2 regions of the Ensifer sp. ENS08 genome follow, and region 2 is predicted to be linked to the other one. Evidence: predicted binding sites of a transcription regulator. Region 2 holds the regulator's gene; the other holds the start of a gene.
What was found. The regulator HrcA, encoded in region 2, represses chaperone genes, less so after heat shock. The targets are predictions, from matches to a motif close to GTTAGCACTCNCNNNNNGNGAGTGCTAAC.
Positions count from the first base shown of each region.

Region 1: the regulator HrcA is predicted to act here: its motif matches at 3,853-3,881, upstream of groES (co-chaperone GroES).

Region 1 is NZ_JACVBF010000001.1:323,448-339,616, reverse strand. Features, by position in the region: gene IB272_RS01675 (EAL domain-containing protein) at 1-596, shown strand, start outside; gene IB272_RS01670 (hypothetical protein) at 715-1,164, opposite strand; gene groL (chaperonin GroEL) at 1,795-3,435, opposite strand; gene groES (co-chaperone GroES) at 3,498-3,794, opposite strand; gene IB272_RS01655 (TIGR01459 family HAD-type hydrolase) at 4,228-5,076, shown strand; gene IB272_RS01650 (bifunctional riboflavin kinase/FAD synthetase) at 5,090-6,076, shown strand; gene ileS (isoleucine--tRNA ligase) at 6,321-9,230, shown strand; gene IB272_RS01640 (hypothetical protein) at 9,358-9,978, shown strand; gene IB272_RS01635 (GNAT family N-acetyltransferase) at 10,094-10,573, shown strand; gene IB272_RS01630 (nucleoside deaminase) at 10,589-11,038, opposite strand; gene IB272_RS01625 (pseudouridine synthase) at 11,112-13,187, shown strand; gene rsmD (16S rRNA (guanine(966)-N(2))-methyltransferase RsmD) at 13,194-13,754, shown strand; gene IB272_RS01615 (patatin-like phospholipase family protein) at 13,838-14,719, shown strand; gene IB272_RS01610 (monovalent cation:proton antiporter-2 (CPA2) family protein) at 14,791-16,169, opposite strand, start outside.
Region 2 is NZ_JACVBF010000001.1:823,111-839,279, forward strand. Features, by position in the region: gene raiA (ribosome-associated translation inhibitor RaiA) at 94-666, shown strand; gene ptsN (PTS IIA-like nitrogen regulatory protein PtsN) at 839-1,303, shown strand; gene IB272_RS03835 (helix-turn-helix transcriptional regulator) at 1,358-2,170, opposite strand; gene IB272_RS03840 (SDR family NAD(P)-dependent oxidoreductase) at 2,321-3,088, shown strand; gene IB272_RS03845 (D-arabinono-1,4-lactone oxidase) at 3,100-4,335, shown strand; gene grpE (nucleotide exchange factor GrpE) at 4,430-5,038, opposite strand; gene hrcA (heat-inducible transcriptional repressor HrcA) at 5,301-6,380, opposite strand; gene rph (ribonuclease PH) at 6,643-7,362, shown strand; gene IB272_RS03865 (VOC family protein) at 7,378-7,773, shown strand; gene rdgB (RdgB/HAM1 family non-canonical purine NTP pyrophosphatase) at 7,791-8,435, shown strand; gene hemW (radical SAM family heme chaperone HemW) at 8,518-9,702, shown strand; gene IB272_RS03880 (glutathione S-transferase family protein) at 9,731-10,345, opposite strand; gene IB272_RS03885 (DUF1801 domain-containing protein) at 10,453-10,770, opposite strand; gene IB272_RS03890 (DoxX family protein) at 10,852-11,247, opposite strand; gene IB272_RS03895 (RNA polymerase sigma factor) at 11,335-12,606, opposite strand; gene IB272_RS03900 (YciI family protein) at 12,603-12,977, opposite strand; gene IB272_RS03905 (DMT family transporter) at 13,100-14,059, opposite strand; gene gcvA (transcriptional regulator GcvA) at 14,194-15,138, shown strand; gene dnaA (chromosomal replication initiator protein DnaA) at 15,190-16,169, opposite strand, start outside.

The DNA.
Region 1 (16,169 bases), 500 kb from region 2:
CGCTTGCCGAGGAATGCGGCGCGATCCTGCCGATCGGCGAATGGGTGCTGCGCGAGGCCTGCCGCGAGGCGGCGGGCTGGGAGAGCAGTCACAAGATTGCCGTCAACCTTTCGCCGGTCCAGCTTGCCAACGGCGACATCGTCAGCCTGGTTCAGGACGTGCTTGCCGACACGGGTCTCGACCCGAACCGGCTGGAGCTCGAAATCACGGAATCAACGATCATCGACGACAAGGAGCGGGCGCTGCTGACGCTGCGCCAGATCAAGGAACTGGGCGTCACTATCGCGATCGACGACTTCGGGACCGGCTATTCGTCGCTCGAGACGCTGCGCTCCTTCCCCTTCGACAAGATCAAGCTCGACCGGAGCTTCATGTGGGAAGTGGAAGGCAGTCCGCAGGCCAAGGCGATCGTGCGCGCCATTCTTGCGCTCGGCCAGAGCCTGTCCGTGCCTGTCCTTGCCGAAGGCGTCGAAACGCAGAAGCAGCTCGATATCCTGCAAGCCGAGGGCTGCGACGAGGCGCAGGGCTATCTGCTTGGTCGCCCGGCGCCGATCACGGTGCTCTTCACGGGCAAGGACGACGCGGCGGCAGCCTGAGCCGTACGTCCGCGTCTCTGCCGCACACCTTCACCGCAATCGCCCATGGGGCGGTTGCGGCGGCCATATGTGATCGAGGGTTCTCTACACTCGGGCCCGTGCGCGGGCAGGGGCGGGCTTACTGGCGCAGCAGTGCGCGACCCGCGACTTCCACGAGAAAGCGTGGAAAGAAAAAGATGCCGGTGATCATGCCGGAATAGCGCTGTTCGAGGCCGGAGGATTCTCCGATGCAGAATAGCGGCTGCTTCTGGCCGGACTCCTCGAGCGCGATCGTCGTCGAAAAGCAGAAAGACGAGCAGCTCGTTGCCGCCTGTTCGAACAGTTCGAGCACGTGATTGCGATCGGCCGGATCGTAGCAGCGAACGAAGTTCAGAAGGCCGCACTCGCCGTCACGCAGGCCATGGATCGCGGCCGCCTTCTCGCCGAGCCGGAACAGGCCCGTCGACAGGTCGCCGGACCACCCCTCCGAGACGCAAAACTGCTCCATGAATTCATGATGCGGTAGGCCCGGATGCAGATGTCCCGAAGAGCCGAGGGGAGCGGAATTTGCTCTGGTGATCTTAAACACGGTCTACCCCAGCAGAGTTCCCGGAGCTGCCTTCGGCGCCCCAGGGAAACGCGTCCCAATGTGCAAACTGCGCCCGACATGACCATTACGAGAGCGCACGCCACGTGATGTGGGTGTTTTCTCAAGTAGAAAGGTCTATAGATAGTAGTGGATCTCGCCGGCGAACTTATTTCGAAGGAGAGTGTCGGCTTAATTTGCGATTAAATACTTTTATTCTTTAGGTATAGTCTCGAAGAATTTCCGGATGGGCAGCGAATACGAAAAAGCCCCGGCGATTGCCTGTCTGCCTTAAGTGTGCCGCCCAGTCTCCCCTCAATCTTCGCTCACTTGGGGCGCTGTTATAGTTCGTTTTTTTTCGACTTCAACGGTTTTTTGAAGCCTGACTACAACCGATGGGTTTTTTCCTGCCGACTGTTCGGCAGATGCTCTCCGGCGATGAGTGGCATTGATAAAAAACAAGAAAGGCGACCCGAAGGCCGCCTTTCCGATCCGGATGGATCCTTGCAATAAGGCTTTCGCCATTATCACATCATGTCCATGCCGCCCGTTCAGTGCGCTTGACGCGCTGAACCACTTTAAGTGCATGGGCGAAGCTTTATGGACGATGCTGCGATAAGGCTGTCGCCATTATCACATCATGTCCATGCCGCCCATGCCGCCCATGCCGCCAGGCATGCCAGCCGGGGCGTCCTTCTTCGGCAGTTCGGCGATCATGGCTTCCGTCGTAACGAGGAGGCCGGCAACCGAAGCAGCGTCCTGAAGGGCGGTGCGAACGACCTTGACCGGGTCGATGATGCCCATCGAGATCATGTCGCCGTATTCGCCGGTCTGGGCGTTGTAGCCGAAGTTGTCCTGGTCCTTGTCGAGGATCTTGCCGACAACGATGGAGGCTTCGTCACCAGCGTTCTCAGCGATCTGGCGGGCCGGAGCCTGCAGAGCGCGACGAACGATGTTGATGCCGGCTTCCTGGTCGTCGTTTGCACCCTTGACGGTGATCTTGACGGAAGAACGCAGCAGGGCAACGCCGCCGCCCGGTACGATGCCTTCCTGAACAGCAGCGCGCGTCGCGTTGAGAGCGTCGTCGATGCGGTCCTTCTTTTCCTTCACTTCGACTTCCGTCGAGCCGCCAACGCGGATCACGGCAACGCCGCCAGCGAGCTTGGCAAGACGTTCCTGCAGCTTCTCGCGGTCGTAGTCGGAGGTGGTGTCTTCGATCTGGGCCTTGATCTGGGCAACGCGGCCCTCGATGTCGGCCTTCTGGCCGGCGCCGTCGACGATCGTCGTGTTTTCCTTGGAGATCGAAACCTTCTTCGCACGGCCGAGCATGTCGAGCGTGACGTTTTCGAGCTTGATGCCGAGGTCTTCGGAGATCACGGTGCCGCCCGTCAGGATGGCGATGTCTTCGAGCATGGCCTTGCGGCGATCGCCGAAGCCCGGAGCCTTGACGGCAGCGATCTTCAGGCCGCCACGCAGCTTGTTGACGACGAGCGTTGCAAGAGCTTCGCCTTCGACGTCTTCAGCGATGATGAGGAGCGGCTTGCCGGTCTGAACGACAGCTTCGAGAACCGGGAGCATGGCCTGGAGGTTCGAGAGCTTCTTCTCGTGAAGGAGAACGAAGACGTCGTCGAGGTCAGCGACCATCTTTTCCGGGTTGGTGACGAAGTAGGGCGACAGGTAGCCGCGGTCGAACTGCATGCCTTCGACGACTTCGAGTTCCGTTTCGGCGGTCTTGGCTTCTTCAACCGTGATGACGCCTTCGTTGCCGACCTTCTGCATCGCTTCAGCGATGTCGAGGCCGATCTGACGCTCGCCGTTGGCCGAGATCGTGCCGACCTGTGCAACTTCTTCCGAAGTGTTGATCTTCTTGGCCTTGGCCTGGAGATCCTTGACGACTTCTGTGACAGCGAGGTCGATACCACGCTTCAGGTCCATCGGGTTCATGCCGGCAGCAACAGCCTTTGCGCCTTCGCGAACGATCGCCTGGGCAAGAACGGTTGCAGTCGTGGTGCCGTCGCCGGCGATGTCGTTGGTCTTCGAAGCAACTTCGCGGACCATCTGGGCGCCCATGTTTTCGAACTTGTCTTCGAGTTCGATTTCCTTGGCGACCGATACGCCGTCCTTGGTGATGCGCGGAGCGCCGAAGGACTTGTCGATGATGACGTTACGACCCTTCGGGCCGAGCGTGACCTTTACGGCGTCAGCGAGGATGTCGACGCCACGCAGCATCTTTTCGCGCGCGGTGCGGCCGAACTTGATTTCTTTTGCAGCCATTAGAGAAAACTCCCGGGCTCATTGCCCATTGGTTGTCATAAAAAGGGGTGGACGCCGGCTGATCAGCCGATGATGCCCATGATGTCGGCTTCCTTCATGATCAGAAGGTCTTCGCCGTTGATCTTGACTTCGGTGCCCGACCACTTGCCGAACAGAACGCGGTCGCCAGCCTTGACGTCGAGGGCAACGACCTTGCCGCTTTCGTCACGGGCGCCCGAACCGACGGCGACGATTTCGCCTTCCTGCGGCTTTTCCTTGGCGGTGTCCGGAATGATGATGCCGCCCTTGGTCTTCTCTTCAGACTCAACGCGGCGAACGACGACGCGGTCGTGCAGCGGGCGGAAGTTGGTGCTTGCCATTAGTCTAATCCCTCGATCAAATGACATTACGGATCGCTGATCGACCCGATGGATGGGTGTTAGCACTCTCATTTATCGAGTGCTAGCGATGCCGAGATAAGCTTGGGTATGGGGTGAGTCAAGGATCGGCGCCTAGATTTTTTGCTGACGGCACGTGCCCCGGACGGGCGCAGCAGGCGCGGGCACAGGCAGCCTAGCCCCATTCTTGGCGAAATGTGGGCGATCGCGTCGATGAGTGGCATGGGCGGGATTTTGACGGTTGATAACCACGACAATGTGCTTCTGCGCGGCGGGCCGCATCTGCAGCGCATTTTTCCTGGTTCTCGGGACCGCCGGAATCCTTGGGAGGGTGCGCCTTTTTCGGGAGACGAGACTTGTAATCTCCTGCCTTCCTTGCCATGCAAGCCGGAAACCGTGTTTGCAGGAAGCCAGGATGGCCGCAAGGATCAACAGTTTTCGCGAAATCGCCAAGCGCTACGATGTCGTTTTATGTGACGTCTGGGGCGTGCTTCACAACGGCGTGCAGGCTTTCGCGTCCGCCTGTGAAGCATTGGCCGAGGCGCGCGCCGCCGGACTGACCGTCGTGCTCATCACCAATTCGCCGCGCCCGAGCCCGATGGTGAAGGTGCAGATCCGCAGTCTCGGCGTGCCCGACGAAGCCTATGACCGGATCGTCACTTCGGGCGACGTGACCCGGGCGCTGATCGCTGCCGCCGACAAGAAGATCTTCTTCATCGGCGCCGAGCGCGACCTGCCCCTGCTCGAGGGTCTGGGGACGCAGATCGTTTCCTCGGAAGATGCCGAGACGGTCGTCTGCGCCGGCTTCTACGACGACGAGACCGAAACGCCCGAGCATTACCGCGCGACCCTGACGGGCCTTGCCAAGCGCAAGATCCCGTTCATCTGCGCCAACCCGGATCTCGTCGTCGAGCGTGGTCACCGGCTGATCCCCTGCGCCGGTGCGATTGCCAAGCTTTACGAAGAGCTGGGTGGCGAGGCGCGCATCGCCGGCAAACCCTATATCGCGATCTATCGCGCCGCCCTGGGCGAGGCGAAGGCCGCGCGCGGAGCGATTGACCTGACCCGTGTCATCGCCGTTGGCGACGGCATGCCGACTGACGTCAAGGGCGCGCAGGACGCGGGCCTGGATCTGCTCTATATCAGCGCCGGTATCCACGCCCAGGAATACATGAACGAAAGCCGGACCGACGAGGCGAAGCTTGCCGCCTTCCTCAAGAAGGAGGGCGCCTCGCCGAAATACTGGATGCCACGGCTCGCCTGACGGGAAGACGGAGATGACGGTTTTTCATCGCAACGAGACCCGTGATCCGCTTCCGGAGCACTTGCGCGGCGGTGTCGTCGCCATCGGCAATTTCGATGGCGTTCACCGCGGCCACCAGTCGGTCCTTAACCGGGCGCTGGAGGAGGCCAAGTCGCGCGGCGTGCCCGCGCTGGTCCTGACTTTCGAGCCGCATCCGCGAACCGTTTTTCGCCCGGACACTCCAGTCTTCCGGTTGACGCCGGCGCCGCTGAAGGCGCGCATCCTCGAAGGCATGGGCTTCGGCGCCGTCATCGAATATCCCTTCGACCGTACCTTCTCTCAGCTTTCCGCCTCGGATTTCATCCACCGCATCCTGCTTGAATGGCTGCATGCCTCGCATGTGGTGACCGGTTTCGACTTTCATTTCGGCAAGGGCCGCGAAGGCGGGCCTGCCTTTCTGATGGCGGCAGGCGGCGACAACGGGTTTGGTGTGACGCTGGTCGATGCCTTCCGTGATGAAAATGCATCCGTCATCTCGTCGAGCTATGTCCGTGCGCTGCTCGGCGAAGGCGATGTCGCCCAGGCCGCGGGCATGCTCGGCTACCGTTATCTCGTCGAAGCCGAGGTGATCGGCGGCAAGAAGCTCGGTCGCGAACTCGGTTTTCCCACCGCCAACATGCGGCTTGCACCCGAGGTGGAACTCCGACCCGGCATCTACGCCGTGCGCTTCCGTCGTCCCGACGGCTCGCTTTACGACGGGGTCGCCAGTTTCGGGCGCCGGCCGACGGTCGACAGCGACGGCGAACCGCTGCTCGAGACCTTCGTCTTCGACTTCTCCGGCGATCTCTATGGCGAAGTCTGCGCCGTGACTTTCTTCGGTCACCTGCGCGACGAATTGAAATTCGATGGCCTCGATCCGCTGGTGGCGCAGATCCGGCAGGACGAGGCCGAGGCCCGCGCGCTGCTTTCCGGCGTCACGCCACTCGGCGACATCGACCGCAAGCTCAACTTCGCCCGATAAAAGATTTCGGTCTTCGCGCGGCGGCGGACCTTTTCAAAAGGCCGAAAACGCCTTAAACAACCGGCCACCATGACCCGGCACCGTCGATTGATCATCGATCAGCGAATTATTGGCCCGGCCTTCCGCGTGCTGTGATCAGCCGGAAGGTCCGGGATTTCGGCGTTTCCGACGCCCCAGTCATCTCTCGATACCGAGCCCATTTCGTATGCGCGGCCGTTCGCGCCAAGAAGCGATTGCAAAAACCATGACCGACACCGCTGAAAAGATCGACTACTCCTCGACCCTCTATCTGCCGCAGACGGAATTTCCGATGCGCGCGGGCCTGCCGCAGAAGGAGCCGGAAACGGTGGCCCGCTGGCAGAAGATGGGCCTCTACAAGAAGCTGCGCGCATCGGCTGCCGGCCGCGACAAGTTCGTGCTGCACGACGGCCCGCCCTATGCCAACGGCAACATCCACATCGGCCACGCGCTGAACAAGATCCTCAAGGACGTCATCAACCGCTCGTTCCAGATGCGCGGTTTCGACGCCAACTACGTGCCCGGCTGGGACTGCCACGGTCTGCCGATCGAGTGGAAGATCGAGGAGAAGTACCGCGAGAAGGGCCAGAACAAGGACGAGGTTCCGGTCAACGAGTTCCGTCGGGAATGCCGCGATTTCGCCGCCGGCTGGATCCAGGTCCAGGCCGAGGAGTTCAAGCGTCTCGGCATCGAGGGCGACTTCGACAATCCCTACACGACGATGAACTTCCACGCCGAAGCGCGCATCGCCGGTGAGCTGATGAAGATCGCCAAGCTCGGCCAGCTCTATCGCGGCTCGAAGCCTGTCATGTGGTCGGTTGTCGAGCGTACGGCGCTTGCCGAAGCCGAAGTCGAATACGCCGATGTCGAAAGCGACATGATCTGGGTGAAGTTCCCGGTCACCGAAGGTCCCGATAGCCTTGCCGGCACCTTCGTTGTGATCTGGACGACCACGCCCTGGACCATCCCCGGCAACCGCGCCATCGCCTACTCGTCGCGTTATGCCTATGGCCTCTACGAAGTGGCGACCGCCGAGAACGATTTCGGCCCCCAGCCGGGCGAGAAGCTGATCTTTGCCAAGCGCCTGGCCGATGAGTCTGCCGCCAAGGCGAAGCTCACCTTCAACTTCGTTCGCGACCTCGAGGCCGATGAACTGTCGTCCGTGACCTGCGCCCATCCGCTGCACGGTCTGGGCGGCGGCTACGCCTTCAAGGTGCCGCTGCTCGACGGCGACCACGTGACCGACGATGCCGGCACCGGCTTCGTGCACACGGCCCCGAGCCACGGCCGCGAGGACTTTGATGCCTGGATGGACAATGCCCGCGCGCTCGAAGCCCGCGGCATCTCCTCGGCGATCCCGTTCACGGTCGACGACGCCGGCTACTTCACCGCTGACGCCCATGGCTTCGGCCCGGACGCCGAAGGTGGCGCGGGCCGCGTCATCGATGACAAGGGCAAGAAGGGCGACGCCAACGATCGCGTAATCAAGGCGCTGATCGCCCGTCACGCGCTCTTCGCTCGCGGCCGCCTCAAGCATTCCTATCCGCATTCCTGGCGCTCGAAGAAACCGGTAATCTTCCGCAACACGCCGCAATGGTTCGTCTACATGGACAAGGCCTTCGGTGATGGCACGACCCTGCGTTCGCGCGCGCTGTCTGCCATCGACGACACCCGCTTCGTTCCGGGCGCCGGCCAGAACCGCCTGCGTGCGATGATCGAAGGCCGTCCGGACTGGGTGCTCTCGCGTCAGCGCGCCTGGGGCGTTCCGATCGCGATCTTTGCCGACGATCAGGGCGAGATCCTGATCGACGAGGCCGTCAACGCTCGCATCCTCGACGCTTTCGAACAGGAAGGTGCCGATGCCTGGTTCACCGAAGGCGCCAAGGATCGCTTCCTCGGCAACGACCACGATCATGCCAAGTGGCATCAGGTCATGGACATCCTCGACGTGTGGTTCGACAGCGGTTCGACCCATACCTTCACGCTCGAAGACCGTCCGGACCTGAAGTGGCCGGCCGACGTCTATCTCGAAGGTTCGGACCAGCATCGCGGCTGGTTCCATTCCTCGCTGCTCGAAGCCTGCGCCACGCGCGGCCGCGCACCCTACAACGCCGTTGTCACCCATGGTTTCACCATGGATGAGAAGGGCGAGAAGATGTCGAAGTCGAAGGGCAACACCGTCACCCCGCAAGAGGTGATGAAGGATGCCGGCGCCGACATCCTGCGCCTGTGGGTGATGACGACGGATTATTGGGAAGATCAGCGCCTCGGCAAGACGATCATCCAGACAAACATCGACGCTTATCGCAAGCTGCGCAACACGATCCGCTGGATGCTCGGCACGCTCGCCCACGACAAGGGCGAGGAAATTGCCTATGCCGAGATGCCGGAACTCGAAAAGCTGATGCTGCATCGCCTGGCCGAACTCGACCAGGTCGTGCGCGAAGGCTACGACGCCTTCGACTTCAAGAAGATCGCCCGTTCGCTGATCGATTTCTCGAACGTCGAACTCTCGGCCTTCTATTTCGACGTTCGCAAGGATGCGCTCTACTGCGACGCGCCGTCGAGCCTGCGCCGCCGTGCGGCACTCGCCGTCATCCGCAAGCTCTTCGATTGCCTCGTGCTGTGGCTGGCGCCGATGCTGCCGTTTACGACCGAAGAGGCCTGGCTGTCGCGCAAGCCCGATGCGGTCTCGGTGCACCTCGAACAGTTCCCGGCGATCCCGGCGGAATGGAAGAACGATGCGCTCGAAGCCAAGTGGGAGAAGATCCGTGCGGTCCGCACCGTCGTCACCGGCGCGCTCGAGATCGAACGCAAGGACAAGCGCATCGGCTCGTCGCTGGAAGCCGCACCGGTCGTCCACGTCGCCGATCCGGAGCTGTTGAAGGCGCTGGAAGGCCAGGACTTCGCCGAGATCTGCATCACCTCGGGGATCACTGTCGAAACCACCGAAGGTCCGGCCGACGCGTTCCGGCTGGCTGACGTGGCCAAGGTCAGCGTCGTGCCGAAGCTTGCCGAAGGCCAGAAATGCGCTCGCTCCTGGCGGATCACGACCGATGTCGGTTCTGACGCACTCTACCCGGACGTGTCCGCCCGGGATGCCGCTGCCTTGCGCGAGCTTGGTTTCAAGGCTTAACGCATTGTTACCGGATGAATTGCACTCCTTGCGTTCATCCGGTAAAACCTGCCCGAAATTTGGCGGATTTCTCCGCCATGGGCGCTTGAGTGGCCGCGCTGACTGGTGGCCGGCTGGAAGGAATCTCATGGAAATGACGCGAGAGTTGCGAGTGTTTGCCAGCGTGGCCGCCATTTTGACGAGCGGCCTGGTGCTTACGGGCTGCATCGGCGGCCCGACCTACGGCACGGACAAGACCGCCGGCGAACAGCTCATGGACGACCTCGGCAGCGTCGCAAGCTTCGGCCCGCCGAAGCGGGATCCGGTCAAGTACCAGCCGCGTCCGGGTCTCGTCCTGCCGCCGTCGGCCCAGCAGGCCTCGCTCGTCGAGCCGCAGAAGTCGCTCGCCAGCCGCGAGGGGAACCCGGAATGGGTCGAGTCTCCGGAAGAGGTGCGCAACCGCCTGCGTGAAGAGGCCGACGCCAACAAGAACAACCCGAACTATGTCTCGCCGCTTGCCAAGGCAAGCGCCAACGGTCGCCGGCTCTCTGCAAAGGAGCAGCAGGAGGCCTATCGTGAAGGGCGCAAGATCGAGATGGGCGCCTATTCCGACAAGCGCCGCTTCCTGAGCGATCCGCCGCTCGATTACCGCCGCCTGCCCGAGGGTACCGAGACCGATCTCGGCGAGCCGGAGAAGGACAAGGAGCGCCGCCGCAAGAAGGAGGCGCAGATCAAGAATACCGGCTCCAAGTGGTATTGGCCCTTCTAAACCCGTTTTCGCCGTTCCCTTGAACGGCGAAATGCCTCTCTCCCTTGGATCTATGCAGTTCCGGTCGAAAGCGCGTTTGCTTGGCTGCTGGAACTGCTTGAGAAGCGCCTGAGCCATGACCATCAGCATTCGCGACGCCCGCCCGGAAGACGCCGAAACCATTCTGCGCTTCATCACCGAACTTGCCATCTACGAGAAGGAGCCCGACGCCGTCGAGGCGACGGTCGAGATGCTGCAGGCCTCGCTCTTCGGTCCCGGTGCGATCACCCGCGCGGTGATCTGCGAGAAGGATGGCAAGCCGGCTGGTTTTGCCATGTGGTTCTACAACTATTCCACCTGGCAGGCGCGCAAGGGTCTTTACCTCGAGGATCTTTACGTCACCCCGGATTGCCGCGGCTCGGGCGCCGGCAAGATGCTCCTGAAGCATCTGGCAAAGATTGCCGTCGAGGAAGGCTGCGGGCGCTTCGAATGGAGTGTGCTCGACTGGAACGAACCGGCGATCCGCGTCTACGAATCGGTCGGCGCAGAGCCGATGTCCGAGTGGACGCGCTACCGCCTTTCGGGTGTCGCGCTCGAGAGCTTCGCTGCCGACTGAAGACGTTAAGGGGTCTCACCGCCTGCCGGCAAAGAAATCCCTGAGGATATCGGCGGCTTCCCGCTCGGCGAGGCCCGAATAGACATCGGGCGCATGGTGACAGGTGGGCGAGCCGAAGAAGCGCACACCGCTGTCGACCGCGCCGCCCTTCGGGTCGTCTGCGCCGTAATAGAGGCGACGGATGCGGGCGAATGAAATCGCCGCCGCGCACATGGTGCAGGGTTCGAGCGTGACGTAGAGATCGGCGCCGGTCAGCCTTTCGTCCTCGAGGACGGCGGCAGCCTCGCGGATGGCGACGATCTCCGCATGGGCGGTCACGTCGTTGAGCGCGCGGGTGCGATTGCCGGCGCGCGAGATGATGCGGCCGTCGAAAACCACCACGGCACCGATCGGCACTTCGCCGCGTTCGGCAGCCTTGCGGGCCTCTTCAAGGGCCGCATCCATGAAGCGTGTCGTCTCAGCCATCGCTCAAACAATAATTTCTCTTAACCCACGGGCCGCGACCTGATAGGACAGCCGCAAAAGGCAGGCAACACAAATGACATCCAAAGACAAGCCCACGCGGCCTGGCGGCAAGTCCGCTGGCCGGGACAAGAAACCGCATTTCGCCGACAAGAAGGGCGCTGCGCCGAAAAAGGCTGCAGGAGTCAAGGCTTCCGGCCCGAAGTCTTTCGGTGCCAAGGGCCCCGGCAGGAGCTTCGACGCAAAGACGTCTGATCCCAAGGCCGGCGCTTCGCGTCCGGCCCGGGAGCGTCCGGCAGCGGCTGCAGCGGCCGCCGACGAGCCGCAGCGCATCTCGAAGATCCTGGCGCGCGCCGGCGTTGCCTCGCGTCGCGACGTCGAGCGCATGATCATGGAAGGCCGCATCAGGCTCAACGGTGTCATCCTCGACACGCCCGTGGTCAACGCGACGCTCGCCGATGCGATCGAGGTCGATGGCCAGCCGATCCGCGGTATCGAGCGCACGCGCCTCTGGCTCTATCACAAGCCGGCCGGTCTGGTGACCACCAATGCCGACCCGGAGGGCCGTCCGACCGTATTCGAGAACCTGCCGGACGAGCTGCCGCGGGTTCTGTCGATCGGCCGCCTCGACATCAACACCGAGGGCCTGCTGCTCCTCACCAATGACGGCGGCCTTGCCCGCGTGCTCGAACTGCCGTCGACCGGCTGGCTGCGCCGTTACCGCGTGCGCGCCCATGGCGAGATCGATCAGGAAGCGCTCGACAAGCTGAAGGACGGCATCGCCGTCGACGGCGTGCTGTACGGCGCCATCGAAGCGACGCTCGACCGCGTCCAGGGCTCGAACGTCTGGATCACGATGGGGCTTCGCGAAGGCAAGAACCGCGAAATCAAGAACGTGCTCGGCGCGCTCGGCCTCGACGTCAACCGCCTGATCCGCATCTCCTACGGCCCGTTCCAGCTCGGCGAACTGCCGGAGGGACACGTCCAGGAAATTCGCGGTCGCACGCTGCGCGACCAATTGGGACCGCGCCTGATCGAGGACGCCAAGGCGAACTTCGACGCGCCGCTTTACAATGATCAGGCGGCGACCGTTGCCGGTGAGGCTGAAGACGACGCCGCCGACACGCGCAGGCCGGAGCGCAACAACCGCTGGGAAAAGCCGGAGGACAAGCGCGAGCGTGCCCTTTCTCGTCTGGACACCCGTCGTGACGACCGCCGCGACGGTGGTGGTCGTGGCAAGGATGGTGCCCGCGGCAAGGGTGGCCCGCGCGAAGACCGCGACGCCAAGTTCGAGGATCGGCCGAAGCGCGCGCCGGCTCAGCGCGCCCGCACGGCCAATGTCTGGATGGCGCCGGGCGCCCGCCCGCTCGCCGAAAAGAAGCCGAAGTCCGTTGATGGCGATGCCACCGAGAAGTCCGCCCGTCGCGAGCGTCCGGAAAGCGCGCCGAAGTCCAAGCGCTACGGCCGCAACAAGGATGGTCTGGCGACGAAGACGACCGGCAAGTTCGACCCGGACCGCAAGGGTGGCCCGCACAGAGACTTCGACCGCGCCGATCGTCCGGCGTCTGCCGCGCCGGTCAAGCGTCGCGACGACGAGGGCGAATGGATCAGCGCCAGCGAGCCTGCCCGTCGCGGCAAGGACGAGGGCCGCGATGGCGGCTTTGGCCGACGCAAGTCGGGCGACGCGGGTGACCGCAGGTCGCGCGATCACGGTGACCGTCCTGCGCGCCGTGACGGCGGCGACCGTCCCCGTTCTGAAGGCGGACCGCGCAGCTATTCCGACAAGCCGAGGGCGCCACGCGCCGACGGTGATCGTCCGCAGCGTCGCGAAGGCGGTGAGCGTTCGTTCAGTGACCGTCCAGCTCGCAGCGACGGCGGTGATCGCCGGTTCGACAAGCCGCGGGCTCCACGCGCTGACGGTGACCGTCCGCCGCGTCGCGAAGGTGGCGACCGTCCGTTTGGCGACAAGCCTCGCGGCAAGTCGTTCGGCGGCAAGCCCTCGGGCGGAAAATCCTTCGGTGAACGCTCCGGCGGTCCGCGCGGCGGTAAGCCTGGTGGCGGCAAGCCCGGCGGTGGACGCCCCGGCGGTTCTGGTCGCTCCGGCGGCGGGCGCCCGGCTGGCGGCGGCAAGCCGCGCGGCAGAGGAAACTAAGCGGTCGTGCGGATCGTCGGCGGAGAGTTTCGGGGTCGCAGCCTGGCGACCCCCAAGTCCAACGATATCCGGCCGACCACGGACCGGACGCGCGAAAGCCTGTTCAACATTTTGAGCCATTCCTATCCGAACGCGCTCGACGGCACGCGTGTGCTCGACCTTTTCGCGGGCACCGGCGCCGTCGGCTTCGAGGCGCTGTCGCGCGGGTGCCGGCATGCGCTCTTTGTCGAGCAGGGCGTCGAGGGCAGGGGCCTGATCCAGACCAACGTCGAGACGCTCGGCCTGCAGGGCCGGGCCAAGGTCTTCCGGCGCGACGCCACCAGCCTTGGCGGCGTCGGTACGATGGAGCCGTTTCATCTCGTCTTCGCCGACCCGCCCTATGCCAAGGGGCTGGGCGAAAAGGCCTTGGAGTCGGCTGCCATCGGCAACTGGCTGGTGCCCGGCGCCCTGGTGATCCTCGAAGAGCGGGCAGATGTCCAGCCGGCGCCGGTCGCCGTCTTCGAAAACCTCGACGTCAGGGTGTTCGGCGACACGCGCATGCATTTCTATCGGTTTCGCGGAGCCTGATGCCGTAATTTCGGTTGAGTTGCCGGGATAGGCTCAGCCGGATGACGCCATTTTCTCAACCCGCCCAGCGCGGAGGCATGCCGATGAAGCAGGATCTTTCGATGACGCATGGATCGGCGGAAGCCCCGGCGCGGCCCACCGTCGCGCTGGCGCTTGGCGGTGGCGGCGCCCGCGGTCTTGCGCATATCCATGCCATCGAGGCGCTGGATGAACTCGGCATTCGGCCGGTCGCGATCGCGGGCTCGTCGATCGGCGCGATCATGGGCGCGGGCATGGCGGCGGGTTTGCGCGGCGAAGAGATCCGGGCCCATACGCTTTCCACCGTCGGCCACCGGCGCGAAGTGGTCAACCGCCTGTGGCAATTGCGGCCGTCGAGTCTTTCCGAAGCGATGGCGAGCGGCTTCCGTTTCGGCCAGTTCAATGTCGAGCGGGTGCTCAAGGCCTTCCTGCCCGAGGCCATCCCGCAAAAATTCTCCGACCTCGAAATCCCGCTGAAGGTAGTCGCCACCGACTATTACGGTCAGACGGAGAAGATCTGCGAGAAGGGCGACCTCCGCAAGGCCCTGGCTGCGTCTGCGGCGCTGCCGGCGATCTTCACGCCGGTCCGGATCGACGGGCGGGTCATGATCGACGGCGGCATCTACAATCCCATTCCCTTCGATCACCTGCGCGGCCTTGCCGATATCGTCATTGCGGTCGATGTCGTCGGCGGGCCGGATGGCGACGGCAAGGCGATCCCGAGCCGGATCGACAGCCTGTTCGGCGCGAGCCAGCTGATGATGCAGTCGATCATCGCCATGAAGCTGAAGGAGGGGGCGCCGGACATCCTGTTGCGTCCCGATGTCGGCCGCTACCGCGTGATGGATTTCCTGCGCGCCCAAGACGTGCTGAGCGCAACGGCTGCGATCAAGGACGAACTGAAGCGCGCACTCGAAGAGCGGATGACAGCGCCAAGGCTCACCTGAACCTTGGTGTTTGAAGCTTGGGGCCTGAACAACCTTGGCAATGACGGCGCGTGCCGTCGCAGCGTGAGCGGTTAGGCGCTTTCGCGCTCGTCCGCGGGAAGGCCCGGGAGGATCCGTTCGCCGGTCTCTTGCGAATGGTCGACCTCGCGCTTCGGCTTGACCAGCGGCTCCGGACGCACAGGCCGCGAGTGCAGCATGTCGCGGCCGGCGGTGATGCCCTCGGCCTCCTGCAGCACGAGGCGCGCCTCGTCGCGCTTGCGGATGTCGTCCATGATCGCGATCGCCTCGTCGTCGCCGACCCCAAGTGCCTCCAGCGTCTTGCGGCCGAAGAGCAAGCCGGACTCGAAGGTCTCGCGCAGCTCGTAGTCGACACCCTTGGCGCGCAGTTCCAGCGTGTGCAGACGATCGTAGGAGCGGGCGTAGATGCGTGCATTCGGATATTCGGATTGCACGAGATCGATGATGTGGTCGGTTGTTTCCTTCTTCTGGGTGCAGACGGCGACGATCTTGGCCCGTTCGATGCCGGCGGCGCGCAGCACGTCGAGGCGGTTGCCGTCGCCGAAATAGATCCGGAAGCCGAAGGTCGCGGCCTGGCGCACGCGCGCGGCGGAATGATCGATGATCGTCACATCGCGACCGCCGGCAAGCAGGATCTGGGCGGCGATCTGGCCGAAGCGGGAGAAGCCGATCATCAGCACATCGGCATTGGCGCCATCGAAGTCTTCTTCGATCTCTTCGTCCATCTCGTCCTGCTCGCGCATCAGTTTCGGTGCGAGCATGGCGGCGAGCGGTGTCAATGCCATCGACAGCGTGACGATCGCGACCAGCAGCGAGGCGTCACCGTCCGAAAAGACGCCGGCGGTCGCCGCCGCCGTGAACAGCACGAAGCCGAACTCGCCGCCCTGCGGCAAAAGCAGGCTGATGCGCACGGCATCATTGTGATGTGATCCGGTGAAGCGGCAGAGCCAATAGAGAACCAGGCTCTTCAGGGCCATCAGCAACGGCACCGCAACGATGATCAGCTGGTAGCGCTCGACGATGACGCCAAGCTCCAACGACAGGCCGACGGCCATGAAAAACAGCGCCTGCAGGATGCCGCGGAAAGGCTCGATATCCGCTTCGAGCTCGTGCCGGTAGGACGATTCCGCCAGCAGAACGCCGGCCAGGAAAGCGCCCATCGCCATGGACAGGCCGGCGAGCTGCATCATGGTCGCCGCTCCCATGACGATGAGCAGTGCCGCAGCTATCATCACGTCGCGGGCGCCGGTGCGGGCGATGATCTGGAACAGCGGGTTCACAAGGTAGCGGCCCGCCGCAAAGAGCACGACGATCGCGGTGGTGGCGATGGCGAAGTCTTCGAGCGGCGGCGTGGTGTCCTCCGGCGCCTGCAGGGCCATCAGCGGGATGAGGGCCAGCAGCGGCACGATGGCGAGATCCTGAAGCAGGAGGA
Region 2 (16,169 bases):
GACAGAGGCGCGCTCGCAAGTCTGAAAGGCTTGGATGACGGGACCGCTTGGAATAGACTGGCTGCGCAAATCACGAACGAGAGAGGAAACTCCATGAGTGTGCGTGTATCCGGTAAACAGATGGAAATCGGCGATTCGTTCCGCGCCCGCATTGGCGAGCAGATCGAGCAGGCCGTTACCAAATATTTCGACGGAGGATATTCAAGCCAGGTCACTGTGGAAAAATCCGGGCCGCGCTTCAGCGCCGACTGCAAGCTTCATCTCGATACGGGCGTGGTAATGCAGGCGAACGGCCAGGCGAACGATCCACAGGCTGCGTTTGACGCGGCGTCGGATCGCATCGAAAAGCGTCTGCGTCGCTACAAGCGCAAGCTGAAGGATCACCACAACGGCAACGGACAGAACGCTGCCGAGGTGGCTTACACAGTGATGGATTCGGTGCCGTTCGAGGACGACGAAGTTCCCGAGGATTATGCGCCGACCATCGTGGCTGAGAGCTCGAAACAATTAAGGACGATGTCTGTCGCAAGCGCCGTGATGGCGCTCGACATGACGGACGAACCCGTCCTGATGTTCCGCACTCCCGGCAAGGCCGAACTGAATATCGTCTACAGGCGCAACGATGGAAATATTGGCTGGATCGATGCTGCCAATATCAAAGCATGAGCGAAAAAAGAGGGATGCCGGCGTGCCGGCGTCCCTCTCCCGCAACTCAGCGGCCAGGCCGGAAATGTGACTTTTCTGTGCATGGGATCCGCCATGACAAAGATGGTTAGAGCCATTGCGACGCATTTGTGATGATGTTGTCCGGCTCTAACCGGCGAACGAGGACAAAAGAATGGCATTGGCAGGTCTACTGCATCAAAATGCGATCATCCCGGCCATGAGGGCCAACTCGAAAAAACAGCTCCTTCAGGAATTGGCGGCAAAAGCTTCTAAGATCACCGGGGTTCCCGAGCGTGAAATCTTCGACGTGATCCTGCAGCGCGAGCGCCTTGGTTCCACCGGCGTCGGCAACGGCATCGCCATTCCGCACGGCAAGCTCAACAATCTCCCCTCGATCATCGGCATTTTCGCGCGTCTCGACACGCCCGTCGATTTCGAGGCGCTCGACGACCAGCCGGTCGATCTCGTATTCCTGCTGCTCGCTCCGGAAGGCGCCGGCGCGGACCACCTCAAAGCCCTGTCGCGCATCGCCCGCGTGCTTCGCGACCAGGACATGGTCGCCAAGATCCGCTCGAGCGATTCCGCCAGCGCGATCTACACGCTGCTCGACGACGACGCGACCTCGCACGCGGCCTGAGCTTGAACAACGGGGCGCATCCTGCAGGATGCGCACAGTCGCCCGAAGCCTGCATCAGTAGAGCTGACGCCCGTTCAAATGATCAATGAAAATCCGGAACAGGGCACCCTGGCTCGAAATGCCGAGCCGGCGATAGATGTTCTTGCGGTGGATGCGAACCGTGCCCTCGGCGATGTTTATCACCTTGCCGATCGACAGGTTGCTGTGGCCCCTAAGGATGAGGCGCACGATGTTGCGCTGCTGCTTGGTCAGCCGATCTGAACACAGGCTTTCGAACGCCGCCTCCATCGCATCGTCGCCCTCCTCGGAGGGCGACGGCGCAATCGCCTGGCCCTGCTGGCGCCAGTTCGACCTGATGGCCTCGCGCACGATCGGCTCGTAGACGCGCAGCCTGGCCAGCTCCGTCTCGCTGAAAGGCTCGCCGCCGCGGCCGCGCATCAACGAGTAGGTCGCCTGCAGGCCGCCATCGAGCGGGATGACGAAGCCCACCTCCTCGACGAGAACGCCGGATTCCATCGACACGCAGGGATGCACTTCCGCCGACGACGAGAAGTCGGACAGGAAGAACTGGTCCGGCGCTAGCTCGCGCATTCGCCAGAGCCCTGCCGGCTGGCCGGCACAACAGGCGACGTAAAAGGGATCGAGCAGGTAGGCGCCGCCGAGATAGGCGGAAAGCGCACTTGCCGACACCTTGGCCGTATAGCCGTCATGCAGGACGATCGGCCTTGCATCGTAAGGATAGGCAAACGCGACCGAGAGATCGAAGCCGGTGACCGATCGGAGCATCCGATCGAGCGCTCGGCCGAAATCCTCCGTGCCGATCAGGCCAATCATCGCCGAGATATCGGCGGACTCGCTTGCGAGCATTCCCTTGTCATCCCCCAACCCTACGTATCCTCCATGGGATATCGACAGCCCCTCACTCGTCAACAATAATTCCAGGGGAGTGAGAAACCGGATCCGTCGCGGGTCGTCATCGGCGACCGCTGCGAAGGATGCGCCAAGGGGAGGATTAAGATGGCAGGCAGGCTTTCAGGCAAGGTGGCGCTGATCAGCGGTGGCGCGGGAGGCTGCGGTCTTGCCGCATCCGAACTGTTCGCGCGCGAAGGCGCCAAGGTCGGCATCGTCGATCTGCCGCGCAGCAAAGGCGAAGAGGTGGCCGCCTCGATCCGCGCCAACGGCGGCGAGGCGATTTTTGCCCCGGCCGACGTCTCGGTGTCGGCCGAGGTGACGTCCGCCGTCAAGGCGGTTGAAGCGGCCTTCGGCGCCATCACCGTGCTCTTCAACCACGCCGGCATCCTCGCCGTCGGTCCCTTCCTCGAAACGGAGGAGGACGAGTGGGACCGGCTGATGGCGGTCAATGTGCGCAGCATGTTCCTGATGACCAAAGCGGTACTGCCAGGCATGCTTGCGGCCGGCGGCGGCAGCATTGTCTGCACCTCGTCGATTTCGGCCGTGGCCGCAACGCCGATGGAGGTGCTCTATGACACCACCAAGGGCGCCTGCCACATGTTCGCCCGCGCCATCGCCGTGGAATTCCGCGACCGCGGAATCCGCTGCAACGCCGTCTGCCCGGGCTTCATCGCCACCGACCACGGCAAGCGCGAGCTCGTCGGGCTCAGCAAATACGGCGTCGACGTTTCGGAAGCGGCGATCGCCGCGCAACAGGGCCGCATGTGCGATCCGAAGGAAGTGGCGAACGCGGCATTGTTTCTGGCGAGTGACGAGGCGAGCTTCATCAACGGCACGCATCTGTTCGTCGACAATTGCTTCACCGCGGTTTGAGGGAGGGGAAAATGCTTCAGGCAGGTGGCCACTGGCGCAACTGGGTCGGAAACCAATCATGCATCGTGCGCCATCGCGGCGCGCCGGAGAGTGAGGCGGCACTTGCCGAAATGGTGCGCGATGCAACCGCGCAAGGGCTGAACGTTCGCTGCGCCGGTTCCGGACATTCCTTCACGCCAGTGGCGCTTACCAGCGGGCTACAGCTGACACTCTCGAGCATGCAGGGCGTCGTCAACATCGACAGCACCCGCAAGCGCGTGGCGGTCAAGGCCGGCACCACCATCAACCAGCTCGGCAAGGTGCTGAAGGAGAACGGCCTGTCGCTGATCAACCAGGGCGATATCGACAGCCAGTCGCTAGCCGGCGCGCTGACGACCGGCACACATGGCACCGGCGCCAGGCTCGGCAACATGGCCTCGCAGATCGTCGGCATGCGGCTGGTGCAGCCCGACGGCAGCATCCTCGTGGTCGACGAGACCACGCCGGATCTGCTGGAGGCGGCGCGCGTCTCGGTCGGCATGCTCGGCGTGATCTCGGAGATCACATTACAGGCGATGGAAAGCTACAATCTCCATGAAAAGCTCTGGCGCTGCACCTTCGACGAAATGATCGAACAGCACGACGATCTTGCCGCCAAGCACCGCCATTTCGGTTTCTTCTGGTGCCCGGTTCCGGAGAGCCGCCACTGCTACTGCCTGCCGGACACGGCCTCGGTGTCGACCACGGACAGGACCTCCGACGTCTGCGAGATGAAGGTGATCGACATCACCGCGGAAGCGCCGATGGAGCGCGGGTTCGAGAAGATCGCCTATTCCTCGGAGATCTACCCGATCGAATACGTGCCGAACTTCCACGAGCTCGAATATGCGGTGCCTGTCGCCCACGGCAAGGAAGCGGTAAAGGCGGTGCGTAAGCTGATGCTGGAAAAGCACCCGACCTGCATCTACCCGATCGAGTATCGCTTCACCGCCGGCGATACGGGCTGGATCAGCCCCTTCTTCGAGCAGGATTCGATCACGCTTTCGGTCTCGGGCGAACCGGGCACCGACTATTGGGAATATCTGAAGGACGTGGACACGATCCTCAGGCAGTACGGTTCGCGGCCGCACTGGGGCAAGCTGCATTTCCTCGGCGCCGAGGATGTGACGGCGCTCTACCCCCGAGCGGGCGATTTCCGGGCACTGAGGGCAAAGGTCGATCCCGAGGGACGTTTCCTCAACGATCACCTGCAGCAACTGTTCGGATAGCGCCGGCGAACGAACGCACACCGCTACGCTCAGCCCAAACAAGAACGCCGCGCGAAGTTCGCGCGGCGTTCTTGTTGAATTCTGATCGGCAGGATCAGGCGGTCGGCGCGTCGCCGTTTTCGCCAGCGACGACCTTGGGGCCGCCCTTGGAAACGCCGACCATGGCCGGGCGCAGGACGCGGTCGCCGATGGTGTAGCCGGCCTGGACGACCTGCAGCACCGTGTTGTTCGGCACATCCGCATTCGGGATTTCGAACATCGCCTGGTGGAAGTTCGGGTCGAACTTCTGGCCTTCCGGCTCCAGCTTCTTGACGCCGTGGCGCTCAAGCGCCGAGAGCATCGAGCGCTCGGTCATCTCCACGCCTTCGATCAGCGTGTTGAGACCGGCCTCACCGGCTTCCTTGGCTTCCGCCGGAATGGCATCGAGCGCGCGGCGCAGGTTGTCGGATACCGCCAGCATGTCGCGGGCAAAGCCAGCAACGGAATAGGACTTGGCATCCTTGACGTCGCGTTCGGTGCGACGGCGCAGGTTGTCCATTTCGGCGGCAAGCCGAAGGTACTTGTCGCGCAGCTCGGCGCTTTCGGCCCGGGCGAGTTCCAACGGATCGGGCTCGGCAACGGCTGCTGCCTCGGCAGCGTCCGGTGCGGCGTCGAATACCTCGTCGGTGGCCTCGGGTCCGTGCTTGTTCGTATCGTCGGTCATGACGTTCTCCGCAGTGTCGTCTCTATTGTCCTTCGCATTTCCACGCCGCAAGCGCGAGCCTGCGTTTCAGCAAAAATGCTTAGGGACTGGATTTGAAGCCGATATCGAGGTTTGGGGCCGAAAAATCAAGGGTTCAATCGCGCTCCTACAGCGCCGCGCGTCTTATCAGACGCGCAAAGGTCGCTGTAGCACTTTGATTTGCTGCATGTCCTTGTCCTTCATCGAGATCGATCAATGAGACATGCAGCAACGAAAAGCGCCCTTAGCGCGAAAGCCGCGACATCAGCTGCGCGGTATAATCGACCATCGGAACGATGCGCGAGTAGTTGAGCCGCGTCGGCCCGATGACGCCGACGGCGCCGACGATGCGGTCCTCGCCATCGCGATAGGGCGCGACGATCAACGACGAGCCGGAAAGCGAAAACAGCTTGTTTTCCGAGCCTATGAATATCCGCACACCAGGGCCGCTTTCGGCGAGATCGAGCAGCTCGATCATGCTGTCCTTCTTTTCGAGATCGTCGAACAGCATTCTGAGCCGGTCGATGTCCTCGGCACCCTCGAGGCCTTCGAGCAGGTTGGCGCGGCCGCGCACGATCAGGCGCGCCGGCTTCTCGTCGCCCTCGTTGCCCGACCAGATGGCGAGACCGCGCTCGACAAGATCCTGCGACAGCGCGTCGAGCTCGCCGCGCACCGTCAATTTCACCTTTTCGAGCTGCGCCCGCACCTCGGCGATCGTCTGTCCGGCGAGATGGGCGTTGAGGAAGTTCGCCGCTTCCGTGAGCTGCGAACTGGTGACGCCGGCCGGGAGCTCGATGATGCGGTTTTCCACCTGGTCATGTTCGCCGACGAGCACGGCCAACGCCTTGGTCGGCGCCAGGCGGATGAACTCGACATGCTTCAGCACCGGATCGGCCTTGGCGGTGATGACGAGACCCGCGCCGCGCGACATGCCCGACAGCATCTGGCTCGCTTCGGTCAAAAGCGTATCGACCGGCTGGGTATGGTCGTCGCGCCGGACATGGCGGTCGATCGAGGCGCGATCTTCGGGCGATAGATTTCCGACTTGCATGAAGGCGTCGACGAAGAAGCGCAGGCCCGTCTGGGTCGGCAGGCGACCGGCGCTGACATGCGGCGAATAGATGAGGCCGAGATCTTCGAGATCGCTCATCACGTTGCGCACGGAGGCAGGCGACAGCGCCATTGGCAAAAGCCGCGACAGGTTGCGCGAGCCAAGCGGCTCGCCGCTCGTCAGATAGGTCTCCACGATGCGACGGAAGATTTCGCCCGAGCGCTCGTCGAGCGCCGCGGCGATTTCCTTTGCTCCGGGATTGCGCAGTACCATGTCACTCCACATATGCAGGCACATCCTGCCGTGGCCGGAATATAGTGTCCCTGCGGTCCGTTGGCAAAAGGGAAAAAACGGTCGAATGTCCGGCTTTCCACCGGATCCCTTTACCTCTGCCATGCTCTGCAGCGCCGCGCATCCTTGGACGCGCTAAAGGTCGCTGCAGCACCTTAAACTGCTGCATAATTTTGTCCCTAAATCGATTTCGATTTAGGGAATTATGCAGTAGAAGGCTCACGAGATACGATAGGAGTTGACGATGCGGCCATCCGGCAGAAAAACCGATCAAATGCGCAAGGTTTCTTTCGAGCGCAATTTTTCCAAGCATGCGGAAGGCTCCTGTCTGGTGCGGTTCGGCGACACGCATGTGCTGTGCACCGCAAGCCTTGAGGAAAAGGTTCCGGCCTGGCTGCGCAATGGCGGCAAGGGCTGGGTGACGGCGGAATACGGCATGCTGCCGCGCGCCACCGGCGAGCGCATGCGGCGCGAGGCAGCCAGCGGCAAGCAGAGCGGTCGCACCCAGGAAATCCAGCGGCTGATCGGCCGGTCGCTGCGCGCCGTGGTCGATCTGCCGGCGCTCGGCGAACGCCAGATCTCGATCGACTGCGACGTCATCCAGGCCGATGGCGGCACGCGCACTGCCTCGATCACCGGCGCCTGGATCGCGCTCCACGACTGCCTGAAGTGGATGGAAGCCCGCAACATGGTCAAGGTCGAGAAGGTCCTGAAGGATCATGTCGCGGCCATTTCCTGCGGCATCTTCGCCAACCAATCGGTGATCGATCTCGATTACCTCGAAGATTCCGCTGCCGAGACCGACGCCAACTTCGTTATGACCGGCTCCGGCGGCATCGTCGAGATCCAGGGCACGGCCGAAGGCAAGCCGTTCTCGGAAGAGGAATTCGCGAGCCTGATGGGCCTTGCCAAGACGGGCATTGCCGAACTGGTCGCGCTGCAGAAGCAGGCGATCGCCGGCTGAGGAAGGAACGTCAAGATGGCCCCGGCGCTGGAAGGCATTCTCGAGACCGCCCTTTACGTGGGTGATCTCGATGCCGCCGAGGCCTTCTACGGTGGCATTCTCGGGCTCGCAAAGATCACGCGTGCCGGCAACCGCCACGTCTTCTATCGCTGCGGACCGGGCGTGCTTTTGATTTTCAATCCGGCCGAAACGCTGAAGCCGCCGATCCCGCACGGCACGAGCGGCCAGGGCCACATGTGCTTCCGGGTTTCCGCCGCAGCGCTGGACGCCTGGAAGGCGAAACTGGAAGCGGCGGGCATCGCGATCGAAGCGGACACCCGCTGGCCGAACGGGGCGCGGTCCTTCTATTTCCGCGACCCGGCCGGCAACAGCCTTGAATGTGCGGAACCGGGCCTCTGGTCCATCGAATGAACACGAAACGAGACACCATGCGCAAACTGGACAACAAGACGCTGATCGTCGCCAGCCACAACGCCGGCAAGATCCGCGAAATCCGCGATCTCATCGGCCCGCTCGGCTTCGAGGCGAAGTCGGCCGCAGACCTCAACTTCATCGAGCCCGACGAGACCGGCACCACTTTCGAGGAGAACGCCGCGATCAAGGCGCTCGCCTCGGCCAAGGCCTCCGGCCTGCCGGCACTTTCGGACGATTCTGGTCTCGCAATCGACGCGCTCGATGGAGCGCCCGGCGTCTATACGGCCAACTGGGCCGAGCGCGAAGATGGCAGCCGCGACTTCGCCATGGCCATGCAGAAGGTCGAAGATGCGCTGCAGGAGAAAGGCGCCAAAACGCCTTCCGAGCGCACCGCCCGTTTCGTCTCGGTTCTTTGCCTTGCCTGGCCGGACGGTCATGTCGAGCTCTTCCGCGGCGAGGTCGAAGGTTTCGTCGTCTGGCCGCCGCGTGGCGGCCAGGGCTTCGGCTATGATCCGGTGTTCCAGCCCAAGGGCTACGAGACCACCTTCGGCGAGATGAGCGCCGACGAGAAACACGGCTGGAAACCGGGTGACGAAGAGGCTCTGTCGCACCGCGCCCGCGCCTTCAAGATCTTTGCCGAGACCTGCCTCGGAGCCTGATCTGAGCGGGATGAGGAAAAGTGCGTGCGGTTTTCCGCCCGCATCCCGCTCTCTACTGAAAGTGACCATGAGAGACGCAATAATGCAAACTGCCACGCTATCGGCGATCGGTGACGGCATGGACCCCGGTTTCGGGGTCTACGTGCATTGGCCGTTCTGCGCGGCCAAGTGCCCCTATTGCGACTTCAACAGCCATGTGCGCCACCAGCCGGTGGACCAGCCGCGTTTCGTTGCAGCTTTCCTTAAGGAAATGGAAGAGGTGCGCGAACTCTCCGGCCCGCGCACGGTCACCAGCGTCTTCATGGGCGGCGGCACGCCGTCCTTGATGGAGCCGTCGACGGTCGATGCCATCCTCCAAGGCATCGCTCGCCATTGGCATGTGCCAGACGGCATCGAAATCACCATGGAGGCGAACCCGTCGAGCGTCGAAGCGACGCGTTTCCACGGCTACCGCGCTGCCGGTGTCAATCGCGTCTCGCTCGGCGTCCAGGCGCTGAACGACCGCGATCTGAAGTTCCTCGGACGGCTGCACAATGTCGAGGACGCGCTGAAGGCGATCCGGCTGGCGCGCGAGATCTTCCCGCGCATGTCCTTCGACCTGATCTATGCCCGTCCGAACCAGACGGTCGAAGAATGGGAGCGTGAGCTGAAGGAAGCCGTCTCCTATGCGGTCGACCATCTGTCGCTCTACCAGCTGACGATCGAGGAAGGCACGCCCTTTTACGGCCTGCACAAGGCCGGCAAGCTGATCGTGCCTGATGGCGAGCAGTCGGCAGTGCTTTACGAGGCGACGCAGGACATTACCGCCGCCATCGGCATGCCGGCCTACGAAGTTTCAAACCACGCCCGCCCGGGTGCCGAGAGCCGGCACAACCTCACCTATTGGCGCTACGGCGACTATGCCGGCATCGGCCCGGGCGCCCACGGGCGCCTGGGCATCGGCAATGGCAAGATCGCTACCTCTACGGAGCGCAAGCCGGAGGAATGGCTGCGGCTCGTCGAGACCCATGGTCACGGCATGATCGAGCGGGAATCCCTCGATCTCGAAGCACAGTCCGACGAGTTGTTGCTGATGGGTCTGCGCCTCAAGGAAGGCGTCGACTTGGCGCGATGGCAGACGCTGTCCGGCCGCGACCCGGACCCGGAGCGCGAGCAGTTCCTGATCGATCACGGCTTCATCGAGCGGCTGGGCAATTCGCGCCTGCGCTGCACGCCGGCCGGCATGCTGATCCTCGACGCCGTGGTCGCGGATCTCGCCTGCCCCTGAGGGCAGGCGGTCTTCGCCGGCTACAGACTCAATCGAACGTTTCACCTGACAGCGGCGTGGCCTGCATCGACGGCCGGCCTTCGAATGCATCGAACCAGCGGGTCAGCCTCGGACGGTTGCGAAACGACGGCAGGTTGCGAAACGCCATCCAGGACAGTGCCGTCGCCAGCGCGATCTGCCCGATATCCACGTCTTCCTCGGGCGATAACGTCTGCTCCAGCCAATCGTAGGTCGCCTCGATCTTTTCTTCGTAGCCCTTGGCGAGTTCCGGATAGCGCAGATGTTCGGGGCGCCTCTCCCACTCCCAGCGCAAGCCGATCCCGGTCTGGGCAAGAACCTGCGCCACCGACTGCATGCGCAGCGCCCGCCATCGAGGTTCGCCGACCTCGGGGATCCGCTTGCGTCCCTCGTGCAGCGTATCGAGATAGGCGCAGATGACATCGCTGTCGAAGATCGGCTCTTCGCCCTCACGCAACAGCACCGGAACCTTGCCGAGCGGGTTTTCGGCATAGACCTCGTCGTTGCGCCGCGTTGGGCTCGTCTCGTGGTGGATGACTTTCAGCCGGTCGGCAAGGCCGATCTCGTGAGCAAAGACAAGCGCCTTGCGGGCGAAGGGAGAGTGGGTTTGATAGTAGAGGATCATGGCTGCCTCGCGGGATCTGGCGTGAATTCCTGTTCCCGTGAAGAGATATTGCATCGCAGCCGATAAAGGCGCTCTGTTTCTTCGGCCACGATGCAAGTTTGTTTCGTCTAGGCGGCTTTCATCGGATCGCCCTTCAGCCGGTTGAGCTCGATGCCCCTAGCCACCAGCCGGGCGACCTGAGCGTCGTCCACGTCATCGGTGGTGCGCAGGCGAATATAGGCCATGTCGCCCTTGCCGCCGCCCTTCTCCAGGCGTGCGTCGAGATCAAGCATCTCGGCGCCGCGCCAGAAACCGAAGGTCACGTAATCCTTTGCCCCCTTGAGCAGACAGACCGCGCCGCCGGCCTCATAGATGGGATGGCCCCATTTGACGGCGTCATTGAGCGCGCCTGTGGCCAGGAGGGCACCATGCAGGCGCTTCGCCACGTCGGCCGGGACACCGGAGAGGCCGGCAATGTAGTCGTTGACTGTTTTGGTCAGGGTCGTCTTTCGAGCGCTCCGTTTCTGTCAGTTGCTGAAGGGAATGAGGGCGCGCAGCCGCGGATCCCGAAGCCAGAGGCCGCCCCAGGCGATCACGCCGAGATAGAAGCCGAAAAGCAGATGGGTGAAGAGCGGGCTGCCGGCCCGCAGATGCGTCGCCATCGCCCCGCCGAGATAGCCGGTGAGCAGAATGGCGCCGAGGATCGAGGTGCGCGGGATCACATAGAGCACCGTGCACAACAATGTGAGAATGCCGAGCAGCCGCGCCAGACCCTGGTCGGCGGAATAGCCGAGCGCGACCATGGTTTCGGTGACGACAGCAAGCGGCACAAGCTTGATGACGGCATCGAAAATCAGGAAGGCGACTAGCACGCCGCTGAGGAAGCGGCCGAGGATGATCGACTTTGCCGTTGGGGCGGGCATAACGAGGCTGGTGGTCACTGATTTCTCTCCTTGGATTTCGTTCTCGGTCCAAGGACGAAAGCGCATGAGGGATCCCGACAGGCACCGTCAGATTTTTCTTTCGGAGATCTCGATACCAGGCGTTTCATCGAGCTTGTCGAGCTGCATGCGGATGTAAGCGCATTCGGCCGCGTTGGTCGCAAGCGCAATCGCATGGTCGAAGGCCACACGCGCCTCGCGGACCTTGCCGAGCTGCTTCAGGAGATGGCCGCTCAAGCCATGGAAATAGAAATAGCCGGAGAGCTTTTCCGCCAAGGGCGCGATCATCGCCAGCGCGACTTCCGGCCCCTGACGCTTCGAAACCGCCACTGCGCGATTGAGCGTGATCACCGGAGAGGGCTGCAGCCGCTCGAGCGCCTGGTAGAGCAGGTCGATCTGCGCCCAGTCGGTCTCATCCGCACGCTCGGCGCGGGCATGCAGCGCCGCGATCGCCGCCTGGATCTGGTAGGCGCCCGGTTGGCGGTACTGCATCGCCCTGTCGATCAGCGCCAAGGCCTCGTCGATCAGCGAGCGGTCCCACAGGCTGCGGTCCTGGTCATCAAGCAGGATGACGGCGCCATCGGCGTCGAAGCGGGCGCGCGCCCGCGAATGCTGGATCATCATGAGCGCCGTCAGCCCCTTGATCTCCGGCTCGGCCGGGAAAAGCTGAAGCAGCAGGCGTCCGAGCCGGATCGCCTCCTGGCACAGGTCGGCCGAGACGCTTTCCGGGCCGTTCATCGCCGAATAGCCCTCGTTGAAGACGAGGTAGATCATCGTGGCGACGGCGGCGAGCCGATCTGACCGGTCGGCCGCATCCGGGGTCTCGAAGGCAAGGCCGGCGGCCGCGACACGCGACTTGGCCCGCGTGATCCGCTGTTCCATCGCCGCCTCGCTGACGAGGAAGGCGCGGGCGATCTGCTTGACCGAAAGGCCCGAGACGATGCGCAGCGCCAGCGCGATCTGCTGCGTTGCCGGCAGCGCCGGATTGCTGCAGACGAACAGCAGGCGAAGAATGTCGTCGCGATAGTGGGAGCCGTCGAGCTGGTCGGCGAGCGCGCCCTCCTGATCCTCGAGGTCGGAAAGAATTTCCTCCGGCGGCAGCGCCGTCTCGCGGGACTGGCGGCGCACCTTGTCGATGCCGCTGTTGCGGCCGACGAAGATCAGCCAGGCGGCGGGGTCGCGCGGCGGGCCGCTCTTCGGCCAGGTCTTCAAAGCCCGGATACAGGCCTCCTGAAACGCTTCTTCGGCAGTGTCGAGGTTGCGGAAATAGCGCAACAGCGCGCCCACGGCCTGCGGCCGGGCCGAAACGAGAGCGAGGTCTATCCAGGCTGTGTCTGTCATGAAGCAAGCTCACTGGGTTTGTAGATGGCAAGAGGACGGATTTCATAGGAGCCGGCGGCCGGATTGGCAGAACTCAGATCACGGGCGAACTCGAGCGCATCATCGAGAGACGCACAGTCGATGACATAGAAACCGAGCAGTTGCTCTTTCGTCTCGGCAAACGGGCCATCGATTACGATCGTCTCGCTGTGACTGTGCCGGAGCGTCGTCGCCGCCGTCGTCGGCATCAAGCGCGCCACCGGCCCAAGCCGGCCTGCCTCCGCATATTTGCTCTGTACGGCCAACAGATCATGCATGACTTTTTCGTCCTGCTCCTTGGTCCAGGCGTTCGTGACATCTTCTTGATTGTAGCAAAACACGGCGTAAAGCATCGGAACTCCAGCTCCTGAAACAAAGACGGTGGCGGCAAGCAATAGCCGACAACCCGGATGAAAAAAACAGGGCCGGTGGTGCTTTCGCCCACCGGCCCGCAATGCGTGCAAATCAGAAATGCTCAAGCGTTGTCGCGGCACTCTAACTTGGTGTCGATGGCCGGCCGGGAAAAGAGGCGCAGAAGCCGCCCGTCGATCGCCGCCAGACCGGCCGCGATCAAGGTCATGCCCAGGAAGTGCTTGAGTTCCAGCGTTTCGCCGAGGAACAAAGCGCCAAGCAGGATGGCGCTGACCGGGATCAGGAAGGTCACCAGCATCAGGTTTGTGACACCGGCCGTTTCCAGGATGCGGAAGAACAGGACGTAAGCGAGCGCCGTGGAAATCAGCGCGATGCCGACGATCGCCGCCCAGACGTCGAAGCCGGGTATGGGAAGCGTCCAGGGATGATCGATCAGCAGCGACAGCGGGACCAGCATGATGCTTGCGGCCGAGACCTGACCGGTCGCCGTCACGATCGGCACCACGCCCATGCGCTTGAAGCGGCGGGCAAAGACACCGGCGAGCGCATAGGAGAGCGCTGCGCCGAGCACGGCGACCTGGGCAAGCAGGTTCGAACCGAGCCCACCGAGCGCTGCCGGGCCAATCATCATCGCGACCCCGAGGAAGCCGACGACGACGCCTGCAAACCGGTTGGCTGTCAGCTTCTCGTCATCGGTCAGGAGATGCGCGACGATCACGCCGAACAGCGGCGTGGTGGCGTTGAGGATCGAGGCAAGGCCGCTTGCGATATGCGTCTGCCCCCAGACGATCAGCGAGAAAGGGATGAGATTGTTGAGCAGCCCCATCCCGAAGAAGGCGAGCCAAACGCGCGGGTCGCGCGGCATCGACAGTCCCATCAACCGAACGAAGGCGAGCAGCGCGAGCGCCGCGAGACTGACGCGGAGCGCCACGATCGTGACCGGAGGCAACGCCTTGACGGCGACGCCGATGAAGAAGAAGGAACCGCCCCACAGAATGGAGAGCAGGATCAACATGCCCCATTCCCGGGAGCCCATGACCTTGGCCTGCGTTGCTTGTGTCATTGCCTTAACCCTCGTTTGTTTGTCAGGCTAAACCGTGATGGCATCGACCATCTTGACTTTGTGCCATTATTCTCAGGATATTGGGCTTCGAACAAACGATCATTTCTCGCCGCATGATTGAGTTTGTCTAAACCATGTCGACATACCTTCCTTCGCTTGCCTCGCTTCGCGCCTTCGAGGCCACCGCGCGACATCTAAGCGTTACCAAGGCCGCGCAAGAACTGAACGTGACGCCTGGCGCCGTCAGCCTGCAGGTGCGCGAACTGGAGCAGGCGTTAGCAGTGACGCTGTTTGAGCGCCGGCCGAGACAGTTGGCGCTGACGGAGGACGGTAGCACCTATTTCGCAACGCTCAGACGCGCGTTCCGAATGATGCGCGAGGCGACCGAGGAACTGACGGCGCGCAAGCGTGCGCCGGTGCTGACGGTCAGCTGCACGCCCACCTTTGCCGCGCAATGGCTGGTGCCGCGCATCGGCGCCTTCGAGTTACAGGTGCCCGGCATCGACGTGCGCATCAGCACCACCAATCGGCTGACCGACTTCAACAGCGATGGGGTCGACATCGCCATCCGTCATGGGCTTGGCCGCTATGACGGTCTTGTGAGCGAACGATTGATCGATGACGACCCGGTGCCGGTCCTTCACCCGGCCCTACGGGCCAGGAACCCACTCGACATGCCGGGTGACCTTGCCGCGCATGTGCTCTTGCACGACGTCCATCGTCAGGATTGGAGGCTGTGGCTGGATGCGGCGCGCGCCGACGGGGTGGACGCCGGGCGAGGGCCGGTCTTCGTCAACAGCAACGGCGCGATCGAGGCGGCCAAGGCCGGCGACGGCGTTGCATTGGTGCGCCTGTCGCTGGTCACGCGCGAGCTTGCGGAGGGTGTGCTGGAAGCCCCCTTCCCTGAGGGCGTGATGACCGGGCTTGCCTACCATCTCGTCTACCCGCCGGCCGCACTCGACCGCCCGCCGGTCACGGCCTTTCGCGCCTGGATCATCGAACAGGCACGAGCCGAGCAGGGTGTGGGGAATGCGGCGACCAAGCGTCCGCCGCGGCCGGCACTGAAAGCGGTCCGGTAACATAAAAGAGCCCGGGCGAACCCGGGCTTTTTTTGCGGCAATGCGCCTCGACTATTCGTTGATCAGGCGCTTCAGCAGCTCGATCTCATGGCTGAGCTTGGTGTCGCCCGAAATCAGCTCCTCGATCTTGCGCACGGCGTGCAGCACGGTCGTGTGGTCGCGTCCGCCGAAGCGACGGCCGATCTCCGGGAAGGAGCGCGGCGTCAGCGTCTTCGACAGATACATCGCGATCTGGCGCGGCTTGACGATGACACGGGTGCGGCGGTTGGAGACGAGCTCCTGGCGCGAGACGTTGTAGTGCTTGGCGACGACGCGCTGGATGTCCTCGATGCGCACGCGGCGGGGTTCGCCGGCGTTGACGAGGTGGCCGAGCAATTCATCGACGCGCTCGAGCGAGAGCTGCGGCTCGAAGGAGCGGCGGAACAGGAGCTGGTTGAAGGCACCTTCCAGTTCGCGGCCGCTGGCGGTCACGTTGCGTGCCACATGGCTCAGGATTTCGCCGGGAATGTCGAGCGAACCGTCGTCCTGACGGGCCGTGTCCAGACGGCGCTTCAGCATTTCCAGGCGCATGTCGTAGTCCGGGCCGTCCATCTCGATGGCGACGCCGCCCTGGAGACGCGAACGAACGCGGCTGTCGAGCGATTCCAGTTCCCACGGTGCGCGGTCGGCTGCGACGACGACCTGCTTGGCGGAATCGAGCAGCATATTCAGCAGGTGGCAAAACTCATGCTGGATCGACTTGCCCTGCAGGAACTGCATGTCGTCGATGATCAGGAGATCGATGTTGCGCAGCGACTCCTTCAAGGACAGCGCGTCGTTGTCGCGGATCGCGGTGGCGAAACGCCACATGAAGTATTCGGCCGTCAGGTAGACGACGCGCGGCGCACGCGCGCTCTGCAGCGCCTGGATGGCAATCGCCTGCAGAAGGTGCGTCTTGCCGAGACCGACGCTCGAATGGATGAAGAGCGGGTTGAACCGCACCGCACCGGCGCCGGCTTCCGCAATCGTCCGGGCGGCGGCAAGCGCCACGC